DNA from 2 places in the Cellulomonas sp. KRMCY2 genome. Region 1 is predicted to be linked to the other one. Evidence: riboswitches for the same ligand, from Rfam matches in the RefSeq annotation. Region 1 holds a riboswitch; the other holds the start of a gene.
What was found. Region 1 has a riboswitch for thiamine pyrophosphate ahead of K415_RS0107810 (thiamine ABC transporter substrate binding subunit). Riboswitches for the same ligand answer to the same signal wherever they lie in the genome.

Region 1 (16,585 bases):
TCCGGCGGGTGGCAGCTCCGCCTGACCTGATCAGGAGCCGGGCACGACGGCGATCGCGGCCGGATCGGGCCGCAGCCGGACGCGGTCCCCCGGCACGGGCAGACCCGATGCCGGGGCGAGCTCCGCACCGGATGCGGGCTCCGGTGCGGCGCCCGTGAGGTACGCCCGGCTCGGCTCGACAACCGTGACCTGCCCGATGCCGTCGACGTCGACGAGGGTCTCGACGACACCGCGCCGGAAGCCGGACCGCACCACGCGGCCGGCGAGCACGCCGTCGTCGGCACGCAGCAGCGAGCCGGGGCCGATGGCCAGCACGTCGTCATCGGCGCGCGCCGGCGAACCTGGCTGCGCCAGGGCCACCGCCTCGGGTGCGCCGGCCGGCACGAAGGCCTCGTAGCCGAGGAACTCGGCCACCCGGCGCGATGCGGGTCGGTGCCACAGCTCGGCCGGCGGCGCGACCTGGAGCAGCCGGCCGAGGTCCATCACCGCGATCCGGTCCGCCACCGCGAACGCCTCGTCGTGGTCGTGGGTCACGAAGATCGCCGTCGTGCCCGTCCGGGTGAGCGCGGCCCGCACCTCCCCCGCGAGCCGCTCGCGCAGCGCACGGTCCAGGGCTGACAGCGGCTCGTCGAGCAGGAGCAGGCGTGGCCGCGGGGCGAGCGACCTGGCCAGCGCGACGCGCTGCCGCTCCCCACCCGAGAGGCTCGCCACCTCGCGCGCACCGAACCCGACGAGCCCGACGAGCCCGAGCAGCTCGGCGACACGCGCCCGCCGGCCGGCGCGGTCGACGTGCTCCATCTCCAACCCGTAGGCGACGTTGCGCGCGACGTCGCGGTGCGGGAAGAGCTGGCCGTCCTGGAACATCAGCCCGAAGCCGCGTCGGTGGACCGGGACGCCCGCGAGGTCGGCGCCGTCCCAGGTGATCGAGCCGGCCGAGATCGGCTCGAGGCCCGCGACGGCCCGCAGCAGGCTGGACTTCCCGCTGCCGGACGGTCCGAGGAGCGCGACGACCTCACCGGGCGACACGTCGAGGCTCAGCCCGTCGACGGCCGTCGCCGTCGTGCCGTCGTCGTCCCGGTAGTGCACGACGACGTCCCGCACGCCCAGCCCGCGCCCCGCCCCGTCCGCCCCGCCCGCCCCGAGCGCCCCGCCCGCCCCGCGATCACGGTCGGGCAAGGTATCGGGGGTGATCTGCCCCGGAGACCTCGCCCGATCGGGGCGGAGATCGGGTCGGGGGTGCCGGCGGGGGTCGCGGAGCCGGCCGCCGGGGTTGCCGCGTGCCATCAGAGGTCTCCCGCCCCGCCGGCTCGCAGTCGTTCCGCGAGCGCCATGACGGCCGCGGTCATCAGGGCGAGCAGCACCGACGCCGCGAGCGCCATGCCCAGGTTGTCCGCCCCGGGCCGTCCGATCAAGCGGAAGATGACGACCGGGAGCGTCGGACGCTCGGGCCGCGCCAGGAACGACGTCGCGCCGAACTCCCCGAGACTCACCGCGAACGCCAGTCCGAGCGCGAGGCCGAGGGAGCGCGCGGCGATCGGCCAGTCGACCGACGCGACCACCCGGCCGGGCGATGCGCCGAGCACGGCCGCCGCCTCGTGCAGGCGGGTGTCGATGGCGCGCAGCACGGGCAGCACGGTGCGCACGACGAGCGGCGTCGCCACCACGGCCTGCGCGATCGGGATCAGCACGGGGGAGCTGCGCAGGTCCAGGTCGAGCCCGAGCGGGCGGTGCAGGGCGACCAGGAAGCCGAAGCCGACCGTGACGGCCGAGACGCCCAGCGGCAGCATGAACACCGCGTCGAGCAGCCGCACGGCCCGCCGGGCCCCCTTCGCGCGCGGCCGGCGCGAGACGACCAGCGCCACCAGGCCGCCGACGACCACGGCCATCACGGTGGCGTCCAGGGCGATCCGCAGCGAGGTCAGCGCGGCCTCCCAGACCGTCACGCTGAGGGTGTTCGCGCCGCCCGTCGTGCCCAGGTTGACGTAGTTGCCCAGCCCCCAGCCGCTCGGTGTGTGGAACGAGCGCACGAGCACTGTCGCGAGCGGCAGGGCGAGCAGTCCGACGACGACGACGCCGGTCACGCCGACCGCGAGCAGGTCGCCGGCGCGACGCTGCGGACCGCGCAGGGCGAGGCGCACGGGGTGGACCGTCCGGTCGGCCGCGCCGAGCTGCAGGGCACGCTCGCGCTGGGACCTGGCCAGGCCGGCAGCCGCGAGCACCCCGGCGACGACGACGAGCTGGACGACGGACAGCACCGCGGCCGCGCGCAGGTCGAGGAACTGCGTCGTCTGGACCCAGATCTCGGTCTCGACCGTGCCGTACCTCGTCCCGCCCAGCACCAGGACCACCCCGAAGGCCGTCGCGCAGAACAGGAACACGATCGCCGCCGCCGAGGCGATCGCCGGTCCGAGCGCCGGCAGGGTGACGGTCAGGAAGGCCCGCCACGGTGGTGCGCCCAGCGCCCGGGCGGCCTGCTCGGTGCGGGGGTCGAGGTGCGCCCAGAACCCGCCGACGGTCCGGACCACGACGGCGTAGTTGAAGAAGACCAGCGCGGCGACGATCGCGACGAACGTCCCGTCGAGGCCGAGCGCCCCGAGCGGCCCCGAGTCGCTGAGCACCGACCGGAAGGCCACCCCGACGACGACCGTCGGCAGCACGAAGGGCACCACGACGAACGCCCGCAGGGCGGCCCGGCCGCGGAAGTCGCAGCGGTGCAGCAGGTAGGCCCCGGGGATGCCGAGCAGCACGGCGACGACTGTCGCCGCTGTCGCCTGCCCGACGGTCAGGCCGATGATCCGCCAGGTGCGCGGGCGCCCGAAGACGTCCGCGAACCCGGACAGGTCGAGCGTGCCGTCGTGCACGAAGCCGCGCAGCACCAGCGTGCCGACCGGCAGCGCGAAGAACACGCCGAGGAAGGCCAGCGGCACGACGACGGCGAGGGTCCACGCGAGGTAGCGGCCGGCGCTGCGGGGGCCGGTGGGGCCGGTGGTCATGTCAACCGATCACGGTATCCGTCCACTGCTGGATCCAGTCGTCACGGTTCGCGCTGATCGTCGCCGGATCCACGGTGAACGGGTCCGTGGGCTGCGGCGCGTACTGCGTCCACGACTCCGGGAGCCCGATCGAGGAGTCCACCGGGTAGACGTACATGCTCTCCGGGATGTCTGCCTGGACCTCCGCGCTGAGCAGCCAGTCGATCACCTGGCGGGCGCCCTCCGGGTTGGCGGCGCCGGCCAGGACCCCGGCGTACTCGACCTGGCGGAAGCACGTGTCGAGCAGCGCGCCGGTCGGCGCCGACGTCGCGCCCTCGGCGACCTCGTACGGCGGCGACGACGCGTAGGACAGCACGATCGGCCGGTCGCCCTCGGACGACGGTCCGGAGAAGTCGACGTAGTACGCGTCGGACCAGCCGCTGACGACCGTGAGCCCGTTGTCGCGCAGCGCGGCCCAGTAGTCGAGCCAGCCGTCCTCGCCGAAGGCGCCGACCGTCGCGAGCAGGAAGGCGAGGCCCGGGGACGACGTCGCCGGGTTGGTCACGACGAGCAGGTCGCGGTACGCCGGGTCGGTCAGGTCCTCGAGGCTCACCGGTTCGGGCACCCCGGACTCGGCGAACCACTCGTGGTCGACGTTGAGGCACACGTCGCCGACGTCGATCGCCGTGAGGTGGCCCTCGTCGTCCGCGGCGTAGCGGGCCGAGTCCTCGCCGGCGGCCGGCGACGTGTACGGGTCGAGCACGCCCTCGTCGATCGCCCGGGAGGCGAACGTGTTGTCGATCCCGTAGACCACGTCGCCGAGCGGGGCGTCCTTGGTCAGGATGAGCTGGTTGACCAGGGCCCCGCCGTCACCGGGTGCGCGCTGCTCGAGCGTCAGGCCGGTGGTCGCCTCGAAGTCGGCGATGAGCTCCTCGCTCAGGGCGAAGGAGTCGTGCGTGACCAGCACGACCGTCCCGCCGGTGCCGCCGGTGCCGCCGGTGGAGTCGGTGCCGGACGCTCCGGAGTCCGCTCCGATCGCCGAGCAGCCGGCGAGCGCGAGCAGGCCGACCACGGCCCCGACGGTGCGCAGCGGCATCGCCGTCGGGCGCAGGGTCGTCGGGCGTCTCGTGCTGGGTGTGTGGCGCGTGCTGGTGCCGGCTGCTGCCGGCCGGTGGGCTGTGCCCGCCATGTCGTCCTCCTCGTGGGTCCAGGAGGGGGACGCCGACCGGCGTCACGGGGCACGCCGATCGGGCACGCCACGTGACGACCGGGCCGACGTCAGAGACGTCCCGACTCCCTACGCCGGTACCAACCGGATCAGGTTCGAGGGTCTGCGGATGTCCGCACTCTCAGCGTCTGTGTCCGGCTCGCCGGACGACGCTCCCCTGTCGTTCGCCGCAAGAGTACCCGGATACGCTCGGGGTACGGACCATGCGGAACCGTCACTGCGGTGCGGTGCCCGACGCCGGGCGTCGCGTCGCGGCGGCCCAGCGCACCAGGAGGAACCATGGCTGTCCTCGCCCAGCTCTTCGCCGCGACCCACGCCGAGGCGCTGCATCGCGCCGACGCCCTCGACCTCGGTCCGGTCCCCGGCGACGTGCCGCACGTCGACCTGCCGTCGATGGGCCCGCTCGACCTCGAGGTGCTCGGTGAGGTCGCGGCCCGGGCCGTGCACTTCGGCGCGGGCGATCTCGAGGTCGCCGAGATCGACCTCGAGCACGAGCAGCTCTTCCGGCTGCCGGAGTTCCTCTGCGAGGTCCTCGTCGACCTCGGGGTCGCCGAGGACCCGGACCTGCCGGGCGATGTGGCGACCGAGTGGGCGGGCTCCGAGGAGCTGGACCTGGCGGGGCAGGATCTGCTGCCCGTCGTGCAGGCCGTCATCGGGCTCGCCACCCAGGCCGACGCGGCGGGGCTCGACGTCTACCTGTGGGTCCAGGACGCCTGAGACCGGCGGGCACCGACCAGGCCCGCGCACTAGCGTGACCGTGAACCCGAGTGAACCGCTCACGCCGAACCGCCCCCGCCGAACCAGGAGGTCCCTGTGGCCGACAAGCAGTCCATGATCGCCAAGCTCGTCGGGCTCGGGGTCGCGCTGGCCGCGGCCTGGGCGGCCCAGCAGCTCATCGCCGGCGCCTGGAAGATGACGGTCGGTCACAAGCCACCGAAGCCGGAGGACGAGGGCGACGCACGCTTCGGCGAGATCGCCGCCGCCGCCGCGATCACCGGTGCGGTGGTCGCGCTGTCCCGCGTGATGGCCACCCGAGGCGCCGCCAAGCTGCTGCACTGACTTCTGCACTAGCGCCAGGCTGCTGCACCTGCGCCGTGCGTCCGCCGCAGGACGACTGCCTCCCAGGGCCGCAACGCCAGGTGTGACGGGCCGAGCCAGACCGGGTCGCCGGTGCCCGCGTCGTCGCTCTGCTGGTTGGTCAGCACGACCTCCGCACCAGGCCAGGACCCGGCTCGTCCACCGACCCGCGCTGCGTCGCCGACCACTTCGTCGTCGCCGACCTCTTCGCCGAACGTCGCGGTCTGCGGCACCCCGGACAGGTTGGCGACCACCAGGAGCTCGGTCCGGTGCCACCGCCTGAGGAAGGCGAAGATCGCGGCATCGTCGGGCAGCAGCATCTCGAAGCGACCGTCCACCACTGCCGGCTCCGCGTGCCGGAGCGCGACGAGCGCGCGGTAGTGCTCGTAGATCGAGCCCTTGACCCCGCGCTCGGCGGCGACGCTCACCTCACGACCGTCGGCGCCGACCGGCGTCCACGGCGGCGTCGTCGAGAGCCCTGACGTCGGGCCTTCGTCCCACGGGAAGGGCGCCCTGGCGTTGTCCCTGCTCATCCTGCGCAACGCGTCGAGCACCGCGGCCGGGGGCTCGCCGCGCAGCGTCGCCGACCGGTAGTGGTTGATCGACTCGATGTCCTCGAAGTCGTCCACCGAGGAGAACGTGCGGTTGCGCATGCCGATCTCCTCGCCCTGGTAGACGAACGGCGTCCCCCGCTGGAGGTGGAGCACCGTCGCGAGCGCAGTCGCGGACTCCCGCCAGTACGCGCCGTCGTCACCGAACCGTGACACCGGGCGCGGCTGGTCGTGGTTGCACCAGTACAGGCTGTTCCAGCCGCAGTCGGCCAGGCCGTCCTGCCAGCGCCGGAAGCTCGCCTTGAGCGCCCGGATGTCGAGCGGCTGGACGTCCCACTTGCCGCCCGGGCCGTGGTCGACCCCCATGTGATCGAACTGGAAGACCATGTCCAGCTCGCCGCGGGCCGGGTCGGTGTAGAGCCGCGCCTGGTCGACCGTCACCCCCGGGGTCTCGCCGACGATCACGAACGGCAGGTCGTCACGGCCTGCCAGCACCTCCCGCCGCATCTCCTGGAGGAACTCGTGGATCCGCGGGCCGTGGCCGTAGGAGGCGAAGCCGTCACCGCTGACCTCACCGGGCCGGACCGGACCGTCGGGGAGCGCGGGGTCCTTCGAGAGCAGGTTCACGACGTCCATCCGGAAGCCGTCGACCCCGCGGTCGACCCACCACCGCATCATGTCGTAGATGGCACGTCTGACCTGCGGGTTCTCCCAGTTCAGGTCCGGCTGACGCGGCGAGAAGAGGTGCAGGTAGTACTCGCGGGACGCGGCGTCGGCGGTCCAGGTCGGACCCGAGAAGAACGACGTCCAGTTGGTCGGCTCCGCGCCGGGCTCCCCGAAGGCGGCTCCGGGGCGTGGCCGTCGCCACCAGTACCAGTCGCGCTTGGGGCTGTCCGCACCCGACGCCGACTCGACGAACCACGGATGCTGGTCCGACGTGTGGTTGACGACCATGTCCAGGACCAGCCGGATGCCGCGCCCGTGCGCCTGCGCCACGAGCTCGTCGAAGTCGTCCAGCGTGCCGAACACCGGGGCGATGCTCTGGTAGTCGCTGATGTCGTAGCCGTTGTCGGCCTGCGGCGAGGCGTACACCGGCGAGAGCCACAGGACGTCGACGCCGAGGTCGTCGAGATGGTCGAGGTGGTCGATCACGCCACGCAGGTCGCCGACGCCGTCCCCGTCGGAGTCGGCGAAGCTGCGCGGGTAGACCTGGTAGACGACCGCCGAGCGCCACCAGGCCGCTGTCTCGGGCCGGCTCACGGGTGGGCCCCGGCGGGGCCGTCGTCGATCACGACGACCTGCCAGACGGTCGGAGCCGGCAGCGCGGCGACGGCGTGGTCACCGTCGAGCGTGACCGGGACCTCGACCAGACGCGGGTTCGTGCTCGGATCGGCCACCCGGACCCGGGGGCGACCCGGCCCGGTGCGGCGAACCCGCAGCGTCCCGGGCCCGGTCTCGCCGACCGGCAGGCGAGGAGCGTCCCAGAGCGTGTCCCGCTGGCCGACCAGGTTGACGAGGTGGAGCACGAGCGCGTCCCCGACCCGGGTGGCCCGACGCCACACGGCCCCGGGGATCGCGTCACCGGTCACCCGATCGTGCCCGTAGGCCACGTCGGCGTCGTCGTTGTACGCGCCGGCGTAGGACCCCGTCACCTCGACCACCGACGGGTCGAGCAGCAGGGCGTCGTGCTCGACGAGGAAGTCGTACCAGCGCCGGAGCATCGCCGCGGTGGATGCCGCCATCCGGTGGTTGCGGACGTAGTACGGGTCGACGAGGACACGATCGCCGTCACCGGCGAGCAGCTGGGTCGCACCGTGCGAGAACAGCGTCGCCATGGTGAACGCGGTTGCGAGGTCCGCCTCGGCGACCGGCGCGGTGTCGTAGACGTGCTGGTACGCGGCGATCACGACCGGCTTCCCGCCGCCTGCGGACCGGGCTCGTCCGACCACGTGCCCCAGCGACCCGAGCGTCACGTGCGGTTCCCACACCTCGATGTAGACCGCGTCCTGAGGGCTGGCGCCGGTGCGCCAGGTGGGGAAGTCGTTGACGTTGTTGAAGACGAGATGGCTCTCGGGGAGCCGTTCGCGGACGGCCTGGACGAGCGTCACGAACGAGTCGGCGACGTCCACGACGACGCCGTCGGCACGCAGGGCGCGCTGCGGGTAGCCGTACTGGTCCAGGTGGAACCCGTCGAGGCCGACCGCGTCCACCGCTGCCGCGAGATCGGCCGTGAAGTGGTCGAGCCACGCGGGTTCGGCCGGGTCGACGAGCGACAGGAAGTCACCGAGCCCGTAGGGCGGCCCGCTCGGGGTGAGCAGCGCCGCGTGCTCCCACCGGGACCACTCCGCGCGACCGACGCCGTACACGGCCGCATAGCCGAGTGCCCGTGAGCCGGCCGCCTTGATCGCGCCGACCAGTCGTCGCACCGTGTCGAGCGAGACGGGACGGTCGAGCGCGTCGGTGTAGACCTCGCCCCCGCCCACCAGGTCGGCGTGACGATAGGCCCAGTCGTACAGCTGGATGCCCGTGAGGTGCAGGCGCCGCACCATGTCGGCGACGGCCTCGGCGTCGCGACCCGGGGCGTAGTCGGCGACGAAGCCGTAGCGCAGCCGTGCCCGGACGTCGTCCGCGACCTCGATCGCGGTGCGCGCCACCGGGGGTGCGTGGACGCCGCCCGCTGCCACGGTGAGCTCGACCCCGTGCCCGCCCACGGGCAGCAGGCCGAGGTCGACGACGCCGGACCCAGGCACGCGGGTCGACGCGCCACGCTCACCGAGCGTCCAGACCGTCAGGCTGCCGTCACCGGTGAACCCGCGCACCTCGATCCGGACCGGATCGGCCGAGGCGTAGGTGGCCCGCGTCGGCAGCAGCTCGACGACCGGCTCGTCGGCGACTCGGCCCGCATCGATGCTGCTCGACGACTCGATGCTGCTCGACGACTCGGTCATGGTCATCCCTTCACGGCTCCGCTGGTCAGGCCCTGCACGAAGTACCTCTGGAAGATCAGGAACACCAGGATCACCGGGAGGACAGCGACGACCGACGCCGCGAAGACGAGCCCCCACTGGGTGGCGTTCTGCCCCTGGAACAGCTGGATGGCGAGCGGGAGCGTGCGCTTGCCCGGGTCGTTGATGATCGTCAGCGCCCAGGCGAACTCGTCCCAGGTGGCCAGGAACGTGAAGATCGTGGTGGTCGCCAGGGCGGGCGTCGACAGCGGGAGGACGAGCCGCCAGTACCGGGTCCAGGCGTTGGCGCCGTCGACCTGCATCGCATCCTCGAGCTCGGCCGGGATCGACGCGAAGAACCCGCGCAGCAGGAACGTGTTGAGCGAGATGGATGCCGCGACGTAGAAGACGATCAGGCCCTGCAGCGAGTCGATGAGCGCGAGCTGCTTGGCCAGGATGAACTGCGGGATGATCAACATCATCGCGGGGACCATCAGGCCCAACAGGACCAGGCGGAAGAGGACCTCGCGCCCCGGGAACCGGAACCGGGCGAACGCGTAGGCCATCATCGAGCTCAGCAGGACCGAGATCACCGTGGCGGTGGTCGACACGACGACCGAGTTCCTGAAGTACGCGGCGAAGCTCTGGGTGGTCAGGACCTGGACGTAGTTGTCGACCGTCGCCGGGTCCGGGACGAACTGCGGCGGGATCGCCAGCACGTACGCCTGGCTCTTGAACGAGGTCGACACCATGTAGACGAAGGGCGTCAGCATGATCGCGGCGCCGACCGTCAGCAGGACGTGACGCAGCACGGCGGCCATCGGGCGCGTGCGGTGCAGGGTGCTCATCTCTCGTCCTCGCCACCGCTCTTGAACAGTCGCATCTGGACGAGCGACAGGACGAACACGACCACGGTGAGCAGCACGGCGATCGCCGAGCCGTAGCCGAAGTCCAGGTTGGTGAACGCCTGCCGGTACATGTAGGTGAGCAGCACCTCGGTCTGGCCACCCGGGCCGCCGGCAGTCATGAGGAGCACCGACGTGAAGACGTTGAACCCGCCGATGACGAGCATCACGACGACGAACGCGAGCGCGGGCCTGATCGCCGGCAGGGTCACCACCCGGAACCGCTGCCACCGGTTGGCGCCGTCCATCACGGCCGCCTCCTCGAGGGACTTCGGGACGCCCTGCAGTGCAGCGAGGAAGATCATCATCGACCAGCCGATGCCCTTCCAGACGCCGAGCGCGCAGATCGCGATCAGCGCCGTCCACCGGCTCGAGAGCCACGACGTCGACCCGTCGCCGAGGTGCAGCAGGTCGCCGCTCACGTAGTTGATGAGGCCGTTGTCCGCGAACAGGTACTTGAACAGGAGCGAGACGACGACCCAGCTCGTCACGACCGGCAGGTAGAAGAGCACGCGGTACACGGGCTGCGCCGGACTCTTCGCCTTGAGGAGCATCGCGATCAGCAGGCCGATGACGATCTGCGGCGGGACCGACAGGGCCATGTAGAACCCGCTGTTCGCGAGGCCGCGCCAGAACGTGGGGTCGGCCATCGCGCGCGAGTAGTTGTCGAGGCCGATGAACGTGCTGGTGGCCCCCGCGAGCACCTTCCAGTCGTACAGGCTCATCTGGAAGGCCCGCATCATCGGGTAGACGATCAAGCCGCAGAACAGCACCAGGGCCGGCGCGAGGAAGAGATAGGGCGTGACGTGGATCGCACGTCGTGGCCGCCGCACCGTGCGTGCGACGGAGACGGACTCCGTCGCACGCACGGCTACCGACTGGGTCCTGTCGAGCATGAAATCAGCTGCTCGCCAGCAGTGCGTCGATCTGCTCGGCCGCGCGGGTCAGCGCGACCTGCACCGTCGTCGAGCCGTCGAACGCGGGGGTCAGCTCGGTCGACAGGATCGTGTCCACCTCGGAGGACTGGGGGATCGCGAGCCGGGGCTTCGCGGTCGCGAGCTGGGTCGCGAAGGGCTCGTAGAACGGGTCCGCCTGTGCCGCAGCGGAACCGGCCGACTCGACCACGGGCATCTGGCCGACCTGCGCCATCGCGAGCTGGAACTCGTCGCTCTGGGTGAACCTGACGAACTCGGCGGCGGCGTCCTGGTTCGACGAGCTCGCCGGGATCACGATGTCCTCGCCACCGACGACGGACACGGAGCCGCCGTCACCGGCCGGGACCGGCGCGTAGATCGGCGTGAAGTCGGGGTACTGACCGGTCCAGATGTCCCGCATCCAGGGGCCGTCGAGGATCGTCGCGTACTGCGTCGAGGGCAGGCCGTCGGACGTCGACGTCGCACCCGAGTTGCCGGTGATGAGGTTCGGGATCGCGTCGGCCTGGTAGAGGTCGACGAGCATCTGGACCGCCGCGACGCTCGCCGCGCTGTCCAGGTAGCCGGACGACGTCGTCAGTCCCTCGTCAGTGATCTCGCCGCCGCCGGACCAGATCCACGGCAGGACGTTCCAGCCCTGGAGCCCCGAGTCGGCGAACAGGGCGATGCCCGTGCCCTCGAGGTTCGCTGCCATCGTCTCGAGCTCGTCGAAGGTCGCCGGCGACGCGCTCATGCCTGCGGCGTCCAGGGCCGCCTGGCTCGTCACCAGGACGCGGGTGTTGGTGTCGAGCGGGAGGCCGTAGTAGTGCCCGTCCCAGGCGTTGGTCGCCAGCGAGCCCGGGTAGGTGGCGTCGGCCAACGTCGTGAAGTCGTCCATCGTCTCGTCGAGCGAGGCCAGGACGCCGAGCGACGCGAACTGCGGCACCCAGCCGATGTCGACGCGGGCGAGGTCGGGCAGCTCGCCCGCGGCCGCGCCGGTCGTGAGCTTCTGCTTGAGGGAGTCGTACGGGATGTCGACGTACTCGACGGTGATCCCCGGGTGGGAGGCCTCGAACGACGGGATCAACGTGTCGTTCAGGACGTCCGTCTGGGCGGTGTTGCCACCGTTGCCGTAGGTGCCCCACATGGTGAGGGCCACCGGGTCGGTGCCGGCGGTGGCACCGGCGGCGTCCTCCGTGGGCGTCGATCCCGAGCAACCGGTGAGGGTCAGGGCTGCTGCCGCGACGACAGCCGTCACGGTCAGGGCGGTCAAGGAGCGCTTCATTGCGGAACTCCGTTCCTGGAAGGTGTCCGGCATGCAGCGCGATCGGAAGGGTCGTCCAATGCCGTCGAACTGTTTCTACCGCAAAAGCAATTAGCCGTCAAGAGCCGCCTTCCGGCGATCGGTGGGCCGTCGTTGCTTCTTGACCTGAAGTAACCCTCGTGACATCCTGACGGCACATCGACGAGGAGGGCCCGCCCCCGTGCACGTGACGCCACCACCCTGGCCGCCGAAGAGCGGGGCCCCTCGCGCCGTCGCGCTCGAGATCCTGCGCTTCGGCCCCCTCTCACGATCCGAGGTCGCCCGGCGGCTCGACCTCTCCCAGGGCTCGCTCACAAGGCTCAGCGGCCCCCTCCTCGCGTCCGGGCTCCTGGTCGAGGCGGACGAGCAGCCCACCGGCCGGGTCGGCAGGGGCTCGCGCCCGCTCGACGTCGTCGCCGAGTCGCACCACTTCGTCGGCATCAAGCTCACTGGTGAACGGGCGTTCGGGGTCGCGACGAACCTACGCTCCGAGGTCGCCGCGGAGGCCGACGCCCCGTTGACGTCCCGTGCCCCGGCGGCGGTGGCGGACACGCTCGCCGCCCTGACGCGCGAGCTCGCCGATGCCGTCCCGTCGGTCACGGCCCTCGGCATCGGGCTCGGGGGTCTCGTCCTGGACTCGACCACCGTCGCGCGGGCGCCGTTCCTCGACTGGGTCGACGTCCCGCTCGGAGACCTCGTGGAGGCGCGGACCGGACTGCCCACCGTCGTCGGGAACGACCTCACCGCCCTCGCCGAGTTCGAGCACTGGTTCGGCGCCGGTCGCGGCCTCGACCGGTTCGCGATCGTGACCCTCGGCGCGGCAGTCGGCTACGGGACTGTCATCCACGACCGGATCGTGCTCGGCCCCGACTCGGGCGTGGGCCTCGTCGGCCACTGGCCGCTGGACCCGCTCGGCCCGCTGTGCCCCGACGGGCACCGCGGCTGTGCGCAGAGCATCCTGACGATGCCGTCGATCACGCGACTCCTCTCGGAGGCGCTCGGCCGACCCGTCGACTACGACACCTGCCTCGACCTGGCCGAGGCCGGCGATCCCGCTGCGCGGACGATCATCGACCAGGGTGGGCACGGGCTCGGCCGGCTGATCGCCGCGGTCGCCAACCTGACCCTCGCCGAGCGGGTCCTGATCGGCGGCGAAGGCGCCCGTCTCGCCGAGGTCGCGGCCGACGCGGTCCGGGACGGGATCAGCCAGGACCGCGACCGGCGCGCGTCACCGGTGGACACCGTGGTGCACCTCGCCGACACCCGTAAGTGGTGTCGTGGGGCCGCCGTGCTGGCGATCCAGACGTATGTGCTCGGCATGGGCGCCGCCGACTTCTGACGCCGCCGCACGAGGATCACCCGCCGCCACGCGTCGGGCCCACGCGTCGGGCCCACGCGGCCGCGGGCCGGGGCTACCGGTCCGACGCGTCAGGGGGTGCGGCCGGGGAGGCGGCGGCCTCGAGGTCGCGGGTGAGCTCGTCGACCACGAGCAGCTCCCGGCGCACCTTCCCGGTGCGGTACCCGGCCCGCGCGACCATGTGCGCGGCCACCGGTGAGGTGACCATCTGGAAGAGCGCGACGAGGACCAGCATCCAGACGATCGGTCCGTTGCGCAGCCGCAGCCCGAGGCCCGCCAGCATCAGCAGGAGGCCGAGCACCTGCGGCTTGGCCGCGGCATGCATCCGGGCGAGCAGGTCGGGGAACCGCACCACACCGACACCCGCGGCGAAGGACAGGAACGAGCCGCCCAGCAGGCACACCGCGGCGAGCACGTCGGCGATCGTGTCGAGCACCGTCATGTCCTGACCTCCCCCTGGGCTCCCCCACCGTGGTGCTCGTCGTCGGTCGCAGCCCGCTCGGCGTCCTCGGTGGCGATCCGCTCGGCCTCGAGCGCTGCGATCTCCTCGCGGCTCAGGATGCGGCCCTCACCCTCGGGCTCGACCGAGGCGAAGCGCGCGATCGTGACCGACCCGATGAAACCGACCAACGCGAGCACCACCAGGATCGGCACCGTGTCGATCCGGCGGGACCACGCCGCCTCGAGCGCGATCGCCCCGACGATGGTGCTCGTCAGGATGTCGAGCGCGAGCGTGCGGTCGAGCATGCTGGGGCCCTTCTCGGCCCGGACGAGGGCCAGGACCGCGGCGGCCGCCAGCAGCCCGGCGCAGACCGTCACCACGATGCTCACCGCACCACCCCCCGGTCGCCGCGCGGGACGCCGGCTCCCCGTGGGTTCCGGGTCAGGCCGGCCTCGGCCAGCTCGGCGTCCGAGGCCAGGGCCCGCAGGACCCGCGACTCGGTGTCCAGGACGTGCTGCCGGGCCGCGTCGATCCCGCCCGCGGTCCCGACGTCGAGCACGTGCACGTAGAGCATCCCGGTGATCCGGTGCGCCTCGACGATGACCGAGCCCGGGACCAGCGTGCAGAGCTCCGCGGTCAGGGTCAGGTACAGGTCCGAGTGGCTGCGCAGCTGCACCGCGACCACGGCGCTGTGCGGGACGCGGCCCGGGATCAGCGCCTGGGCCGCGACCTGGGCGCTCGCCACGACGATGTCGACGACGAAGCGGTAGGCGAGGTAGAGCAGGGACAGCGGGTGCACCCGACCGTGGAAGTCCACCGAGGGCATCCGGAACACCCGGCCGACGACCACCCCGACCGTCGCCCCGGCCAGCACGTTGGCCACGCTCAGGTCGCCCCAGAGCAGGACCCAGACGGCTGTCATCCACAGGGTTGCGGCGACCTGGAACCGGAAGCCGCGGCGGCGCGGGTGCAGGCTCATGGGTTGTCCCCCGCCCCGGCGTCCTCGGCGACGTCATCCGACAGACCGGCGCCACGGCCGCCGTCGGGCAGCACCGCGGAGATGTACTGGCCGGGGTCGCGCAACGTCGCCGCAGCCCGCTCGGTGAAGCTCATCAGCGGCCCGGCCAGCACGGTCAGCGCCAGGCCGAAGCCGACCAGGGCGGCAGCCGGGCCGACCATCCCGCGGGGGAGCCGCATCGGCGCCGGCTCGTCGGGCGCCGTCTGCCAGAACGCCTTGTTCCAGGCCTTGACGATCGCGTAGAGGGTCAGCAGCGAGGTCACGACGGCGCCGCCGACCAGGGCGTAGGACAACGGCGTGCCCTGCGCGACGCCGGCCTGCAGCAGCCCGGCCTTGCCGAGGAAGCCGGACAGCGGCGGGATGCCGGCCAGGTTCATCGCCGGGACGAAGAACAGGATGGCCAGGACCGGCGCGATCTTCGCCAGCCCGCCGAGCTTGTCGAGCGACGTCGAGCCACCCCGGCGCTCGATCAGACCCACGACCAGGAACAGGGCGGTCTGCACGGTGATGTGGTGGGTGACGTAGAAGACCGCCGCCGCGAGGCCCGCCTCGCTCGACAGGGCGATGCCGAAGATCATGTAGCCGATGTGGCTCACCAGCGTGAAGGAGACGAGCCGCTTGATGTCGTTCTGGGCGACCGCGCCGAGGACCCCGACGAGCATGGTGGCGAGCGCCGCCCACATCAGCAGGTCGTCCAGCCGGCCATCGGGGAACAGCAGGGTCTGGGTGCGGATGATCGCGTACACGCCGACCTTGGTCAACAAGCCGGCGAACACCGCCGTCACCGGCGCGGGAGCCGTCGGGTAGGAGTCGGGCAGCCACGCCGAGAGCGGGAAGATCGCCGCCTTGATCCCGAAGGCGAGCAGCAGGAGGAGCTGCAGGACGAGCTGGATGCCGGGATCGACGTCGGGCAGCCGCTCGCCCAGCTGGGCCAGGTTGACCGTCCCGGTCGCGGAGTACACCAGGGCGATCGCCAGCAGGAAGATCACCGACGACAGGAGCGAGACGACGACGTAGATCGTGCCGGCCCGGATCCGCTCACCCGTGCCACCGAGGGTGATCAGCACGTACGACGCCGCGAGCAGGATCTCGAAGCCGACGTAGAGGTTGAACAGGTCACCGGACAGGAAGGCGTTCGAGACGCCGGCCGTCAGGATGAGGTACGTCGGGTGGAAGATCGCGATCGGGGTCTCGGCGTCGCCGTCCTCGACACCCTGGGCGATCGAGTAGATGAGCACGCAGAGGGTCACCGCCGACGAGACGGTGAGCATCAGCGTCGAGAGCCGGTCGGCGACGAGGTCGATGCCGACGGGAGCGGCCCACCCGCCGACGTCCAGGACCAGCGGACCGGAGTCCGCCGCGATGAGCAGGGTCACCGAGGAGATCAGGACCAGGGAGAGGGCGACGACGCTGATCACGCCCTGGGCCCGGCCGTGCCGCCACAGCGCCAGGGCCAGCCCGGCGGCGAACAGCGGGAGCACGACGGGCAGCGGGACGACCCAGGACAGGTCGCTCAGGTCGACGACGTTCACCGGGCGTCACCGCCGGTGGCGGGGGCCGAGGCGTCGGCCGGTGTGTCGGCCGGGACGGGCGGCTCGTCGTCGGATCCGGTCTCGTCCCGCACCTCCGCCGCGTCCTCGTCGAGGTTGGTGGCGCCGACCGCGTCGGAGTCCTCGAAGGCGGCAAGGTCGGCTGCGGCGCGGCGGGCGATCCGGCGGTCCTCGAGGTCGTCCTGGACCTCGTCGTGCCCGTTGAGCTGCCACGAGCGGTACGCCATCGCGAGCAGGAACGCCGTCATGCCGAGGGTGATCACGATCGCGGTCAGCACCATCGCCTGCGGCAGCGGGTCGCTCATCTGCCCCTCGGGCGTCTGGCC
Region 2 (12,943 bases), 740 kb from region 1:
CACTCGGCTGCACGCCGAGGGTGCGCCCTGGGTGCAGCTCGACGAGCCGGCGTTCGCTGCCGACCGCACCTCGGCCGAGCTGGACGCCCTGCGTCGTGCCTACGCGCGGCTGGGTGGCCTGGCGGAGCGGCCGCAGCTGCTCGTCACCGGGTACTACGGCGACCTCGGGCCGGCGCTCGCGGTCCTGGCGGACGCCCCGATCGAGGCAGTGGCGGTCGACTTCGTCGCGGCGCCCGGCAGCTCGCTCGCCGGCCTGCCCGGGCTGCGGGACAAGACCGTCGTGGCCGGCCTGGTGGACAGCCGCAACGTCTGGCGGACGGACCTCCCGGCGGCGCTGGCCACCGCCCGGGCGCTGCTGGGATTCGCCCGGCAGGTGGCTGTTTCGGCGTCTGCGACGCTGCTGCACGTGCCCTACGACCTGGACGCAGAGACCGCCCTGCAGCCGAAGGTGCGCGAGCGGCTGGCATTCGCCCGCCAGAAGGTGCGTGAGGTCGTGCTCCTCGGGGCTGCCCTCGCGGGCGAGGCAGGGGCGGACTGGACGGTGGAGGTCGCCAGGCCGTCACCCGCCCCGCGCCGCGACGACGTCGTCCGCGCCCGCGTCTCGGCGCTGCGCCCCGAGCACCTGGACCGCGTGCCGTTCGAGCAACGCGCTGCCGCCCAGCAGGAGCTGCTGGGACTGCCGCTCCTGGCCACGACGACCATCGGCTCGTTCCCGCAGACCGAGCAGATCCGACGTAGCCGCGCGGAGCTACGCTCGGGCGCGCTCGACACCTGCGTCTACGAGCAGCGGATGTGCGAGGAGATCGCCCGCGTCATCGCGCTGCAGGAGGACGTCGGCCTGGACGTGCTGGTGCACGGCGAGCCCGAGCGCAACGACATGGTGCAGTACTTTGCCGAGCACCTCGACGGGTTCGCCACCACGCAGCACGGTTGGGTGCAGTCCTACGGCTCGCGGTGCGTGCGGCCGCCCGTCCTGCACGGGGACGTGTCCCGGCCCGCCCCGATCACGGTCCGCTGGACCACCTACGCCCAGGGTCTGACCACCAAGCCCGTCAAGGGGATGCTCACCGGCCCCGTCACGATCCTGGCGTGGTCGTTCGTGCGCGACGACCAACCGCTGGCCGAGACTGCGTCGCAGGTCGCTCTCGCACTGCGCGACGAGATCGGGGACCTCGAGGCAGCGGGCACCCACATCGTGCAGGTCGACGAGCCCGCGCTGCGCGAGCTCCTGCCGCTGCGGGAGGCGCAGCGCTCGGCGTACCTGGCTTGGGCGGTCGGCGCGTTCCGGCTCGCCACCGCCGGGGCCGCACCGACCACGCAGGTCCACACGCACCTTTGCTACTCGGAGTTCGGCGACGTGATGAGCGCGATCGAGGGTCTGGACGCCGACGTGACGACGATCGAGGCGGCACGCTCAGGGATGGAGATCCTTGGCGACCTGCAGGCGGCCGGCTTCGCACGTGCCGTCGGGCCGGGGGTCTACGACATCCACTCGCCGCGGGTGCCGAGCGAGGACGACATCGTCGCCCTGCTCACCGAGGCGGTGCGTGCGGTGCCCGGTGAGCGGCTGTGGGTCAACCCGGACTGCGGGCTGAAGACCCGCGGCTACGCCGAGGTCGAGCCCGCGCTGCGCCACCTTGTCGCGGCGACGCGCCGAATCCGAGCGACGCTGCAATGACAGCGGGTCAGCTCGCGCCGAGCCCGGACGGCGTGACCACAGCGTCGGGATGACGACGCCTTCGACTGCGTGTCGTCCTGTGCTCGCCATCCGTCCTGCACGGATGGCGAGCACAGGGGGTCAGAGGGCAGTGACGATGCGGGGAGCCGCAGCGGCCTCGCCCTCTCGCCGACCGCAGTGCGCCGGTGGCGCCCGGTGCCCCTGATGGGCACGGCCGTCGTCGTCGCGCCCCTGCTCGTCGGTGGGGCTGATCACCGGGTGCCTGTCCATGGTCTTGCTGGGGGTCCAGGACCGCTACGGGCAGGGTCCTTCGAGTCAGTGGCCAGCGACCAGCTCGCCGTCCTCACGGGGCGCTCGTCATGGGCGAGCCGTGCTGCGAACGTGCCATCCGTGCAGACCTGCGCAGCCCTTTCGGCACCACCTCAGCTCGCCACCGTACCCGTTTCCGGGCCGGCGACCGCACCGATCGCGACTAGGAGGCCCGCGAGTGCCAGCAGGGCGGCCACGGCCTCCTGATCCCCGAGGGCCTGCTGCAGCGGCGGCAGGTAGTACGGGTACAGGGCGGGCAGCACGATCGAGAGGCTGTATGCCAGGCCGTACCCGCTCGAGCGCACTGCGGTCGGGAAGCGTTCGGTCAGGTAGGCAGCAATCGGACCATAGACGGACACCGTGACAATCTGCAGCGACACCACGAGGAGCACGAGCGCCGCCTGAGCTGTCTGATGGAAGATCGCCAGGTAGACGATTGGCGCCAGAATCGTGGAGAGAACGCCGAAGCCGATGAAGAAGACGCGCCGTCCGATGAGGGTCGAGAGATGGCCGCAGCCGGCCATGGCGATGGCCGAGACCACCGTCGCACACATCATGGTGAAGGAAACGCCCTGATCGGAGAGGTGTCCGTCGGTCTTCAGCTGGCCGGTGAGAACCGCGAGCGCCATGTTGGTGAAGAGCCACATCCCGGTCATCATGACGAATACCTGCCGCAGCGGGCGGCGATTCGCACCGACGAAGATGTCCTGGAGCGGGTTCGGTACCTTGGCAGTGCGCTTCCACACCGGGGCATCGGAAACGTACTTACGATAGTAGATCAGCATGGCAAACGCCATCAGCGAGCCCAGGAGAAACGGAATCCGCCAGCCCCATGCGCTGTACCTGTCCGCGCCCAATACGCCAAGCAGAACGAAGACCAGCATCGCGATCGAGGCGTTGGCCCACGGTGACATCCACATGATCAAACCGCTGACGAGGCCGCGCCGGCGCGGGACTGTCCACTCCATCGCGAGCGGCACGGCGGACGTGTATCCACCGCCGATGAAGACCCCGCTCAGGAGGCGCAGCGCGAGGATCGACATGAGGGTACCGGGGCCCAGCAGCGCCTGGCCGGGTACCAGAGCGACAAGCAGGGTTGTGGTGGCGACGCCTGCCATCGTGATCTTCGTTGTGGTGGTCCGGCCGATCCGATCGGCCACCGGACCAAAGATCGCAGCGCCGAGTGGGCGTCCGATCAACGTGGCGACGAAGATCAGGCCTGCGTTCGTCGCCACATTCTCGGCGCCGTAGAGACTTGCGGCGGCGGGGGCCAGCGCGATGATCGGCAGGAATATGTCGAATTGATCGACGTAGTTGCCAAGTACTCCGCCTCGTACAGCACGTTTGGCCGCAAGGGGCATCGCAGCGCCCTCCGGGTTCGATCGGGTCTCAAGGGTTGTTGCATGTTCGAGCTGCGGGCACATCGGATGCTCCCTTTCTTCGACGGCATGAGCCAGAGCCCCTCGCCGGGGCTCGCGTTCTCGGGTGTGTACGCCAGGGCAGGCGCTTTCGGTGGCCGACGTGCGGCGGGCGCCGCCGTCGTGGATGCGGCCGACGCTGCCGGGTCCGGTCCGTCAGGACGCTGCTGAGCGGGGTCGTCCTCGTGGCCATAGCGCGTGGAAGTGGTGTACCGGGCCGTGCCCGTGACCTACGTCAAGGGCGTGCGCGGCGAGCAGTGCGCCGGTCAGGTAGTCCTTGGCGTCAGCGACCGCGCTGGTCCAGTCCGGCCGTTGGGGGCGTAGCGCGGCGATTGCGGCGGAGAGGGTGCAGCCGGTGCCGTGGGTATTGCGCGTCGGCACGCGGGCGGCGCGCAGGCGGGTGACCTTCCCGTCAACCTGGAGCAGGTCCACGCTCTCGGGGCCGTTGAGGTGGCCACCCTTGATGAGCACACCGGGACAAAGCCGCTGGAGTCCTTCAAGTTGGCCGAACATCTCGTCCTCGCTGGTGGCCTCGTCCGCGCCGAGCAGGTCGGCGGCCTCCAGCAGGTTCGGGGTGATCAGGTCGACGACGGGCAGCAGCTCCTCTCGTAGTGCTCTCCTTGCATCGGCGGTGAGCAGCCGGTCACCGCTTGTGGCGACCATGACCGGGTCCAGCACGATGTACGGGGGACGGTGCCTCCTGAGGGCGGCCGCGACCGCCCCGATGACGTCGGCGGTGCCGAGCATGCCGATCTTCACTGCGTCGATGCGAACATCGTCGAACAGGTTCTCCAGCTGCACGGTGACGAAGTCACCGGGAACCTGATGGATCGCCGCGACCCCCATGGTGTTCTGGGCGACGAGCGCGCTGATGACGGTCGTGCCGTACACGCCCAAGGCGGAAAAGGTCTTCAGATCGGCTTGGATGCCGGCGCCGCCGCTGGGGTCGGTGCCGGCGATGCTCAGCGCATGGACGATCATGGGCGGCCATTGCGCAGAGCGGCGGTTGCGGCGCCGGGGTCGGGGGCGGCGCAGATCGCTGACGCGACGGCCAGCCCGTCGACCCCGGTCGCCCAGACCGAGGGCGCGTTGTGACGGTTGATGCCACCGATCCCGATGCACGGCAGGTCTGTGCAGCTGCGCAGGGCGGCTGCCGCGTCGAGTCCCAGGGCAGCCCGGGCATCCGGCTTTGTCGTGGTGGGAAACACGGGGCCGATGCCGAGGTAGTCCACGGTGCCGGTGGGCAGGGCGTGCACCTGCGCGATCTCCTCGGCCCGCGAGACGGACAGACCGATGAGGAAGCGCGGGCCGGCGAGGCGCCGCGCGTGGTGCACGTCCAGATCGGATTGGCCCAGGTGGACGCCGTCCGCGCCGGCCGCGAGGGCCACGTCAAGTCGGTCGTTGATCAGCAGGGGGATCCCTGAGCCGCTCAGCGCGCCCAGCAGTTCGACGGCGAGCGCCAGAAGCTCGCGTCCGGACGCCTGCTTGTCTCTCAGCTGCACCGCGCCCACGCCGCCGCGGACCGCGGCGTCCACGGTGGCGAGCGTCCCGCGCGGACCAGATGGCTGGGTGCCGATCACCAGGTACACCGTAAGGTCAAGGGCCATGGCTTCAACCCGCGTGCGTGCGAAGGGCTGCGGAGTCAAGCCTGTACAGGGCGTCCAGCAAGGAGACCGCGAAGCTACCCGGGCCCTCGCTCCGCTTGACTGCGACCTCGGCGGCCACGGTGAGTATCGTCGTCGCCGCGCTCGCGGCCAGGAGTGGTGAGCGCTCCACCGCGCAGCACGCCGAGACCAGTGCCCCCAGGGCGCATCCGACGCCGGTCACCCTGGTCATCATCTCGTGACCGGTGCGCACGTCCAGGACCACGGCGCCATCGGTGATGTAGTCGATGGCACCGCTCACAGCGACCGTGGTCCCTTGCCGACGGGCAAGCTCGATGGCCCGCTCAAGGGCGTCTCGCGAGCCGGACGTGGAGTCCACCCCGCGTCCCGCCGAATCCGTCACACCGGCGAGCGAGAGGATCTCCGATGGGTTGCCGCGGATCACTGCGGGGCCGCTGGCCAGCAGCTCGGTCGCGAACCGGGTCCGGTACGCCAGGGCCCCGACCGCGACCGGATCCAGAACCCAGGGGGTGCCCGCCCGTGCGGCGGCAGCAACGGCGGCGCGCATCGCCGTGACCTTGTCGGGGGAAAGGGTCCCGAGATTCACCAGGACCGCGTCCGCGACTTGGGCGAACTCTGCGGACTCTTCGGAGTTCTCCACCATCGCCGGTGACGCGCCGACAGCCAGCAAGACGTTCGCGGTGAAGCCGGCCACGACGATGTTGGTCATACAGTGCACGAGGGGGCCGCGCCGGCGCAGCTCGTCAAGAACGCGGATCGCATCATCAGCGGACGCGCGAACGCGCGGTGGAGCGAGCGCGCCCCGACCCGTCCCGTCGGGGCGCTGCGATACAGCGTGTTCCCCTCCCATTTCCCGAGACTCCGGCTCGGGCAGCGGTGCGGCGGCCATGGCTAGATCGCCTGCAACGGCAGGTATACCGAGCTGCCCATGCGAGCGAATTCTGCGGACTTGTCGGCCATGCCGGCGTCAATCGCTTCCAGGCTGGAGAGCCCGTTGTCTCCCGCATAGGTTCTTGCGTCGGCCGAGATGCGCATGGAGCAGAATTTCGGCCCGCACATGGAACAGAAATGTGCGGTCTTTGCGGGTTCCGCCGGAAGTGTCTCGTCGTGAAAGCTGCGGGCCGTGTCCGGGTCCAAGGACAACGCGAACTGATCATTCCACCGGAACTCGAAACGGGCTCGACTGAGCGCGTCGTCACGTTCCTGGGCGCGCGGGTGCTGTTTGGCCAAGTCGGCCGCATGGGCGGCGATCTTGTAGGTGATGACTCCCGTCTTCACGTCGTCGCGGTTCGGCAGGCCCAGATGTTCTTTGGGTGTGACGTAGCACAGCATGGCGGTTCCGGCCTGGGCGATCATTGCCGCGCCGATGGCCGAGGTGATGTGGTCGTAGGCCGGGGCGATGTCGGTGGCCAGGGGGCCGAGCGTGTAGAAGGGCGCTTCTTCGCAGAGCTCCTCCTCCAGCCGGACGTTCTCCACGATCTTGTGCATGGGGACGTGTCCGGGGCCCTCGATCATGACCTGCACACCGTGGGACTTGGCGATCCTGGTGAGTTCCCCCAGCGTGCGCAGCTCGGCGAATTGGGCTTCGTCATTGGCGTCGGCTATGGATCCGGGGCGCAACCCGTCACCGAGGGAGAAGGTCACGTCGTAGCGTCGAAGGATCTCGCAGAGCTCGACGAAGTGCGTGTACAGGAAGCTCTCCTGATGGTGCGCGAGGCACCAGGCCGCCATGATCGAACCGCCGCGGGAAACGATCCCGGTGACGCGCCTGGCTGTCAGCGGCACGTACCGCAACAGGACCCCGGCGTGGACCGTCATGTAGTCAACGCCCTGTTCGCACTGCTCGATGACCGTGTCGCGGTAGATTTCCCAGGTCAACGCGGTGGGATCGCCTTTGACCTTCTCCAAAGCCTGATAGATGGGCACCGTACCCACCGGGATGGGCGAGTTCCGCAGAATCCATTCGCGGGTCAGGTGAATGTCCTTACCCGTCGACAAGTCCATGAGCGTGTCCGCGCCCCACCGGGCGGCCCACACCATCTTCTCTACTTCTTCAGCGATGGAGGACGTGACCGCGGAGTTGCCGATGTTCGCATTGATCTTCACAGAGAACGCCTTGCCGATGATCATCGGCTCGCTCTCTGGGTGCCTGTGGTTGGCCGGGATGACAGCCCGGCCCCGTGCTACTTCGTCGCGGACAAGTCCTGCCGGTAGCCCCTCCCTGGCGGCCACATAGGCCATTTCGGGAGTGATGATCCCGGACCTTGCCCAGACCAGCTGCGTGGCAGCCCCGTCAATGGCCTGGGGGCGGTCCCACCCGTCTCGCGTCTTGGACAACCCGGCCACCAGATCGATCACGGCGCTCTCGTCGGTGTATGGCCCGGAGGTGTCGTAGAGGTCGAAGTGCTCACCGTTGCTCAGGTTCACTCGCCGGAGCGGGACACTCATCCCCGGGAATCCGGCGACAAGTTCGAATCGCTTCGTGCTGCCCATGACAGGACCCGTGGTCACAGCGGACACAGTTGTAGCGTCATCTTGGCGCATCGTGATGCTCTCCCTACGCCGGCATTACCCGGACAGGTTCAACGGTCGACGGCCCTAGCCGTCCTCTCAGCTCACTGGTGCGAACTCCCGCGGTGGTTGACTGACACCCACAGCCTAGCCTCGATCTTTCACAGGTCTCGGGCGTGAGGGTCTGGCGCGGCTCGATGGTCGTGCTGGTTGCTGATTCTGGCCGGTGGGTATGACACGGCGGCCCGCTGTCGTGCGGGTTGGGCGCCGGTTCCAGTGGCCGGGGGTGTGCTCGGGGTCGTCGGGGCGGTGGTGTTCGGTGTCAGCCGGGAGCCAGTGCTCCGAGTCGACAGAGCCCGGCCAGGAGCAGCGGGGCGAAGGGCGACCGGGCTGCCAGGTGCAGGCGGACGCGCCGCCCGGAGCGGGCCAGGGTCGCCGGGATCGTGAAGAGTCGGAACCGTAAGGTCTTGGGTTCCCAGCGCCGGGCCTCGTGCCCGGTCAGGGCGAGCATGCCCATCCAGGCGGTGATGTCGGCGGCCAGGGCCACGACGGCGCACCAGATCCGGTTCGCGGCGAACGACTTCAACGGCAGGTTGTTCAGGCCGGTGTCCTTGGCGATGCGGCTGCGGTCTTCGCAGCGGGCTCGGCGCCGGTGGCGCAGCTCGAGGTCGGCGAGCTGGCCTTGAGTGCTGTTGGTGACGAACGCGGTGATCCGCATGCCGTCGACGTCTTCGAAGCGCAGCTGGGCGCCGGGGTGGGGTCGTTCCTTGCGGACGATCACCCGCATCCCCTTCGGCCAGGCGGACAGGTCCATCAGGTGGGTCAGCTCGGCGACCCACGCGCCGTCGCGGACCTGGTCGACCGCGTCGTAGGCCGGTGCCCACACGTGCTCGGGGATGAGCCCCAGCAGGTCAGGGGTGTTCTGCGGCAGGGTGAACCCGACCGAGTACGCAAGCCGTCGCCTCGTCAGGGCCTCGATGACCTTGTGCGACCCGCCGGCCCCGTCGATCCGGACCAGGATCGACTTGCCGCGGGTGGCCCCCGGGATCTGTGCCAGCGCCTGCGAGATCACGTGCAGGTGGTCGGCGGCGGTGTTCGAACCCGCGTTCCCGGCCCGCAACAGGACCGCGACCGGCTCCCCGGTCCCCTCGGGCCCGTGGTCGACGAACGCGCACAACGGGTGGAACCCGAACCCCCGCTTGAATGTCGGCGCCGCGTTCTGCTTATCGCTGTGTGCCGTGACCAGGGTCGCGTCGATGTCGATGACCAGCGGGTGCGCGGCGTCGCGGCCATGGTCTGGAGCGTGGACGCCGACTGCCTTCCAGACCTTCGCGCGGGCGGCGGCCCGGGCCCGGTTGATCGCGGCCAGGGCCGCGTCCGCGTCGCCGGCCAGCCGGGCCAGCACCCGTGAGAGCGTCGGGTCGGAGGCCACCGAACCGTAGATCGCAGGCTCGGCGCGGACCACGGCCAGGTCCGAGCAGGTGTCCCCACCCAGGGCGAGGGTCATGGCCAGATCCAGCAGGACCTTGGCCGGGTCGTGCGTCGCGGACGGCGACCGCCACGGCGCCAACGCCCGGGACAACTCGACATCCAGACCAGCGGCCCGCACGGTCGAGGTCAGCAGCACCCCGCCGGCCTGGCCGACCGCCGACCCGCCGTCGGCGTCAACGGTCAACCGTGGTAGAAACCGGTACGCTTCTTCACCTGGAAGGTGCTCCTCGAACTGGACTGATACGGCCCTCGACAAGCCACATCATCCCTGGTCAGGAGCACTTTTCACGTCCTCGGCACGCCACCGCCGTGAAAGGGCGAGGTTAACGCCACCTAGGGCGTGTTGATCAAGAGGTTTCGGGGGTTGTTCGGGGAGTCTTGACCGGTGGCGCGTCGTGAGATCTCTGATGAGGTGTGGGTTGTCCTGGAGCCGCTGATGCCGGCGGCCTCGGGACGTTCGCGTCCGTGGACCGATCACCGTCTGGCGGTCGAGGGCATGGTGTGGAAGTACCGCACCGGGGCGCCGTGGCGGGACGTACCGGAGCGGTTCGGTAAGTGGAACTCGATCTACAAGCGGTTCACGCGCTGGGCCGCCGATGGCACCTGGGCGAGGCTTCTGGCCGAGGTGCAGCGTCGCTCCGACGCGGCGGGAAGCCTGGATTGGGTGGTCTCGATCGACTCGACGATCACCCGCGTCCACCAGCACGGCGCGACCCTAACCCGGGACACAGGGGGCCTTGGCGAATCACAAGAATCCGTGGGCCGAACCGCCTGACCACGCGATCGGTCGCTCCCGCGGCGGCCTGACCTGCAAGGTTCACCTTGTCGCCGACGGCAAGGGCCGCCCGCTGAGCTGGGTGCTCACCGGCGGGAACGTGAACGACACCACGATGCTGGCCGCCACGCTGGACCAGGTCCGCGTCCCGCGGGCCGGAGCCGGGCGCCCCCGCACCCGCCCGGACAGGGTCCTGGCCGACAAGGGCTACCCCTCCAAGGCGAACCGCGCCTGGCTACGGGCCCGCGGGATCGCCGCGACGATCCCCGAACGAGACGACCAGATCGCCCACCGCCGCAAGAAGCCCGGACGGCCGATCGACTTCGGACCCGACCAGCGCCGCCGCTACCGCGGCCGCAACGTCGTCGAACGGTGCTTCAACACGCTCAAGGGCTGGCGCGGCATCGCGATGCGCACCGACAAGACCGCCCGCAGCTACCGCGCCGCGATCCAGCTCGCTGCCACCCTCATCTGGATCAAGACCGACTTAGTCAACACGGCCTAGTGGGCGAGCGATCCAGGGGCCGCCCGTGCTCCAGGGTTTGGCGGGCTGACCGACCCCTTGCCGGCACCCGTGGCCTTGGAGCCGGTGCGGCCCAAGTCGGTTCGATTCCGCCCACCCGCGAGACGAATCAGCAGGTCAGCGGTCCGCCGTCACATCCGGGCGCCGAGGGTGGCACGAGTCAGGCTAGACCTCCACCGGGACCGGGTAGACCTCGGTGGCCGGGTGACCGGCGCGCTCATGGATGCGCTTGACCGCCTCGGCACTGGGTGCCTCCGAAACGCACCAGACCATCCCGGAGTCAGGGTCACCCCACGCCCTCTGGAAGTCGACCCCCTCGTCACCCTGGATGTCGAGGTCCGCCTGATGCGCGGCTTTTAGGGCCTCGGGGGTGATGCCGTGCATCCCGTGGTGAACGTCCATGAACTTGGGCATGGCAAGAACCTCCAGAGGGGCAAGCGGTGCCCGATTAGCACCGGTTCTACTCCGGATCAGGTGCTGTGGGGAGAGGCGTAGGCGGGGGACGCCCCGAAGTCGACGACGACGCATGCCTCGTCCCCTATGACCCAGGCGTCGTGGCCAGGTTCGATGCGCACGACGTCGTTGGGTGCGGCCTCGGCCTCTGTGCCATCGTTCATGACCACGTGCATCCGCCCGGAGAGCACGTAGAGGAAGTGGGGTGACTGGCAGCTGTCGGTGCCGGCGACGGGACGGAGGTGTTCAGACCACCGCCAGCCCGGTTCAAACCGAGCCTTGAGCACCGAACTGCCGGCGAGCGTCACAACCTGCGCCTCACCCTTGTCCGCGAACGGCCGAACGTCATCGGGTGCATCGAAACTCTTCAACTCCAGTCCAGCCATCAGAAGCCTCCTCGATCGCGTGGTGCACTCGAACCTACGCCGGTGCCCGACATCGAACAATGGGGCTCATCACCATCCTGAAGGGTGCCCCACCCGAGCCGACCCCGCTCGAGCCGGGACTCGTCGTCGGCGAGCTCAACCGACCGGGGTCGGACCGCACGCCACACCGTCTTCCACGAGGTTCCCAGCTGGCGCGCCAGGCCAGCGACTGTGGCGTGCTCGTGGCGCAGCTGAGTGATCGCCCAGGTCACGGCCCTGCAGCTAAGCGACCCGCGGGGCGCGACCAGAGTGGGGTGCTGCTCGACGAACACCCCGACCGGACACCCCGGGTCGGGGCACCGCCACGTGCGCTGGCGCCACCGGACCACCACCGGCACGGCTCCGGGAACGTCATGCAGCCGGCGCAGCCGCCGTCCACGACCAACCGCGACGACCCCGCACCGCGCTCACCGGCGAGCCGCGCCCCTACCGGATGTCCGATGAGCCCCGAAAGCCCTCACCTTCGGCCGCGAAATGCCGATGAAAGTGCTGTGGCTGTGCAGTGAAGGCGTCTTGGCGCCGTTATCTGTTCCTCGGCGTCCTGGCCGCCGCGGGTTGCGTCGCGCTGCCGCTCGGGGTGAGCCGTGATGTCGTCTACTGCCTGATAGGCGTCTCCGGCGCTGCCGCGATCATGGTTGGCGTTCGTAGGTACCGGCCGGCCCACCCCGTCGCGTGGTACCTGATGGCTGCCGGTACCGTGACCTGGGTCGCGGCGGACGGGCTGTACGGCTGGTATGAGCACGTGGCGCTGATCGAGCCGTTCCCCTCGCCGGCCGACGCGCTCTACCTCACCGCATACCCCCTCTTTGCCGGCGGGCTGTGGGTGCTCGTGCGAAGCCGCGGCCCTGCACGCGGTTCGGCCGTGCTCCTCGACACCGCAATCCTCATGGTCGGTCTCGGTCTGCTCTCCTGGGTGTTCCTGATCGAGCCGACCTGGACCGCCGACGGTGAGCCGATGCTCACCCGGGTCGTCGGCGTCGCGTATCCGCTGGGTGACGTGCTGCTCTTCACCATGCTCGTGCGGCTTGCCATGGCGGAGAGGGTGTGGAACAGCGCGTCCCGTCTGGTCGCGGGTTCGTTCGGCGCATTGTTGGTCGCCGACAGCGTGTTCGCGGCGGGGGTGTTCGTGCCCGCCATCGCCGCCCATACGCACCTGCTCGACCTCGGGTGGCTGGTTTCCTACGTGCTGATGGGTGCGGCGGCCCTGCACCCGTCGATGCGCGCACTGTCCGCGCCGGCACCCGAGCGCGCCGGGAGGCTGTCGGTGCCTCGGATGGTGGCGCTAGCGGCCGCCGTAGCTGTCGGACCGGCCCTCCTCGCCGGCGAAGTGATCGCTGGCGTCCCGCCGCACAACGCTGCAGTCCTGATCTCGTCAGGCTTGATGGTGCCGCTCCTTGTTGTCCGAATGGTCCGCATCGTGCGCCAGCTGGAGCACCAAGCGGACCGGCTCGGTCTGCTCGCGGACACCGACTACGGGACGGGTCTGGCGAACCGCCGACTCTTCGTCGATCGGCTCGACGGGCTCCTCAGCGATGCGCACGGGCAGGTCGCGGGCTTCCTGTTGATCGACTTGGAGCGGTCCTCCGAGATCAACGACACCCTCGGATCCCGCACGAGCGACGCGATCCTGCACGCGGTCGGCGTCCGGTTGGGCGAGCTGACCGGCGGGGGCGCCTTGGTGGCGCGGATGGGCAGCAACACGTTCGGGGTCCTGGACCCGTCGATCACCACTGGT

Region 2: another riboswitch for thiamine pyrophosphate. It lies ahead of thiC (phosphomethylpyrimidine synthase ThiC); the one in region 1 lies ahead of K415_RS0107810 (thiamine ABC transporter substrate binding subunit).

The regions. Positions count from the first base shown of each region.
Region 1 covers NZ_JAGF01000001.1:1,602,217-1,618,801, reverse strand. Annotated here, with positions in the region: gene K415_RS0107825 (GNAT family N-acetyltransferase) at 1-30, shown strand, start outside; gene K415_RS21595 (ABC transporter ATP-binding protein) at 31-1,107, opposite strand; gene K415_RS0107815 (iron ABC transporter permease) at 1,284-2,993, opposite strand; gene K415_RS0107810 (thiamine ABC transporter substrate binding subunit) at 2,995-4,161, opposite strand; TPP riboswitch at 4,250-4,369, opposite strand; gene K415_RS0107805 (hypothetical protein) at 4,480-4,917, shown strand; gene K415_RS0107800 (DUF4235 domain-containing protein) at 5,014-5,259, shown strand; gene K415_RS0107795 (alpha-glucosidase) at 5,268-7,088, opposite strand; gene K415_RS0107790 (glycoside hydrolase family 66 protein) at 7,085-8,782, opposite strand; gene K415_RS0107785 (carbohydrate ABC transporter permease) at 8,779-9,621, opposite strand; gene K415_RS0107780 (carbohydrate ABC transporter permease) at 9,618-10,574, opposite strand; gene K415_RS0107775 (extracellular solute-binding protein) at 10,579-11,874, opposite strand; gene K415_RS0107770 (ROK family transcriptional regulator) at 12,074-13,231, shown strand; gene mnhG (monovalent cation/H(+) antiporter subunit G) at 13,305-13,691, opposite strand; gene K415_RS0107760 (monovalent cation/H+ antiporter complex subunit F) at 13,688-14,080, opposite strand; gene K415_RS0107755 (Na+/H+ antiporter subunit E) at 14,077-14,670, opposite strand; gene K415_RS0107750 (Na+/H+ antiporter subunit D) at 14,667-16,241, opposite strand; gene K415_RS0107745 (Na(+)/H(+) antiporter subunit C) at 16,238-16,585, opposite strand, start outside.
Region 2 covers NZ_JAGF01000001.1:2,345,541-2,358,483, forward strand. Annotated here, with positions in the region: gene metE (5-methyltetrahydropteroyltriglutamate--homocysteine S-methyltransferase) at 1-1,678, shown strand, start outside; gene K415_RS0111290 (MFS transporter) at 2,101-3,411, opposite strand; gene thiD (bifunctional hydroxymethylpyrimidine kinase/phosphomethylpyrimidine kinase) at 3,562-4,386, opposite strand; gene thiE (thiamine phosphate synthase) at 4,383-5,012, opposite strand; gene thiM (hydroxyethylthiazole kinase) at 5,017-5,919, opposite strand; gene thiC (phosphomethylpyrimidine synthase ThiC) at 5,922-7,523, opposite strand; TPP riboswitch at 7,569-7,675, opposite strand; gene K415_RS0111315 (IS1380 family transposase) at 7,864-9,216, opposite strand; one part of gene K415_RS23500 (IS5 family transposase) at 9,469-9,762, shown strand; one part of gene K415_RS23500 (IS5 family transposase) at 9,764-10,312, shown strand; gene K415_RS0111330 (SCO4226 family nickel-binding protein) at 10,496-10,744, opposite strand; gene K415_RS0111335 (cupin domain-containing protein) at 10,801-11,169, opposite strand; gene K415_RS23505 (helix-turn-helix domain-containing protein) at 11,169-11,546, opposite strand; gene K415_RS0111340 (bifunctional diguanylate cyclase/phosphodiesterase) at 11,711-12,943, shown strand, end outside.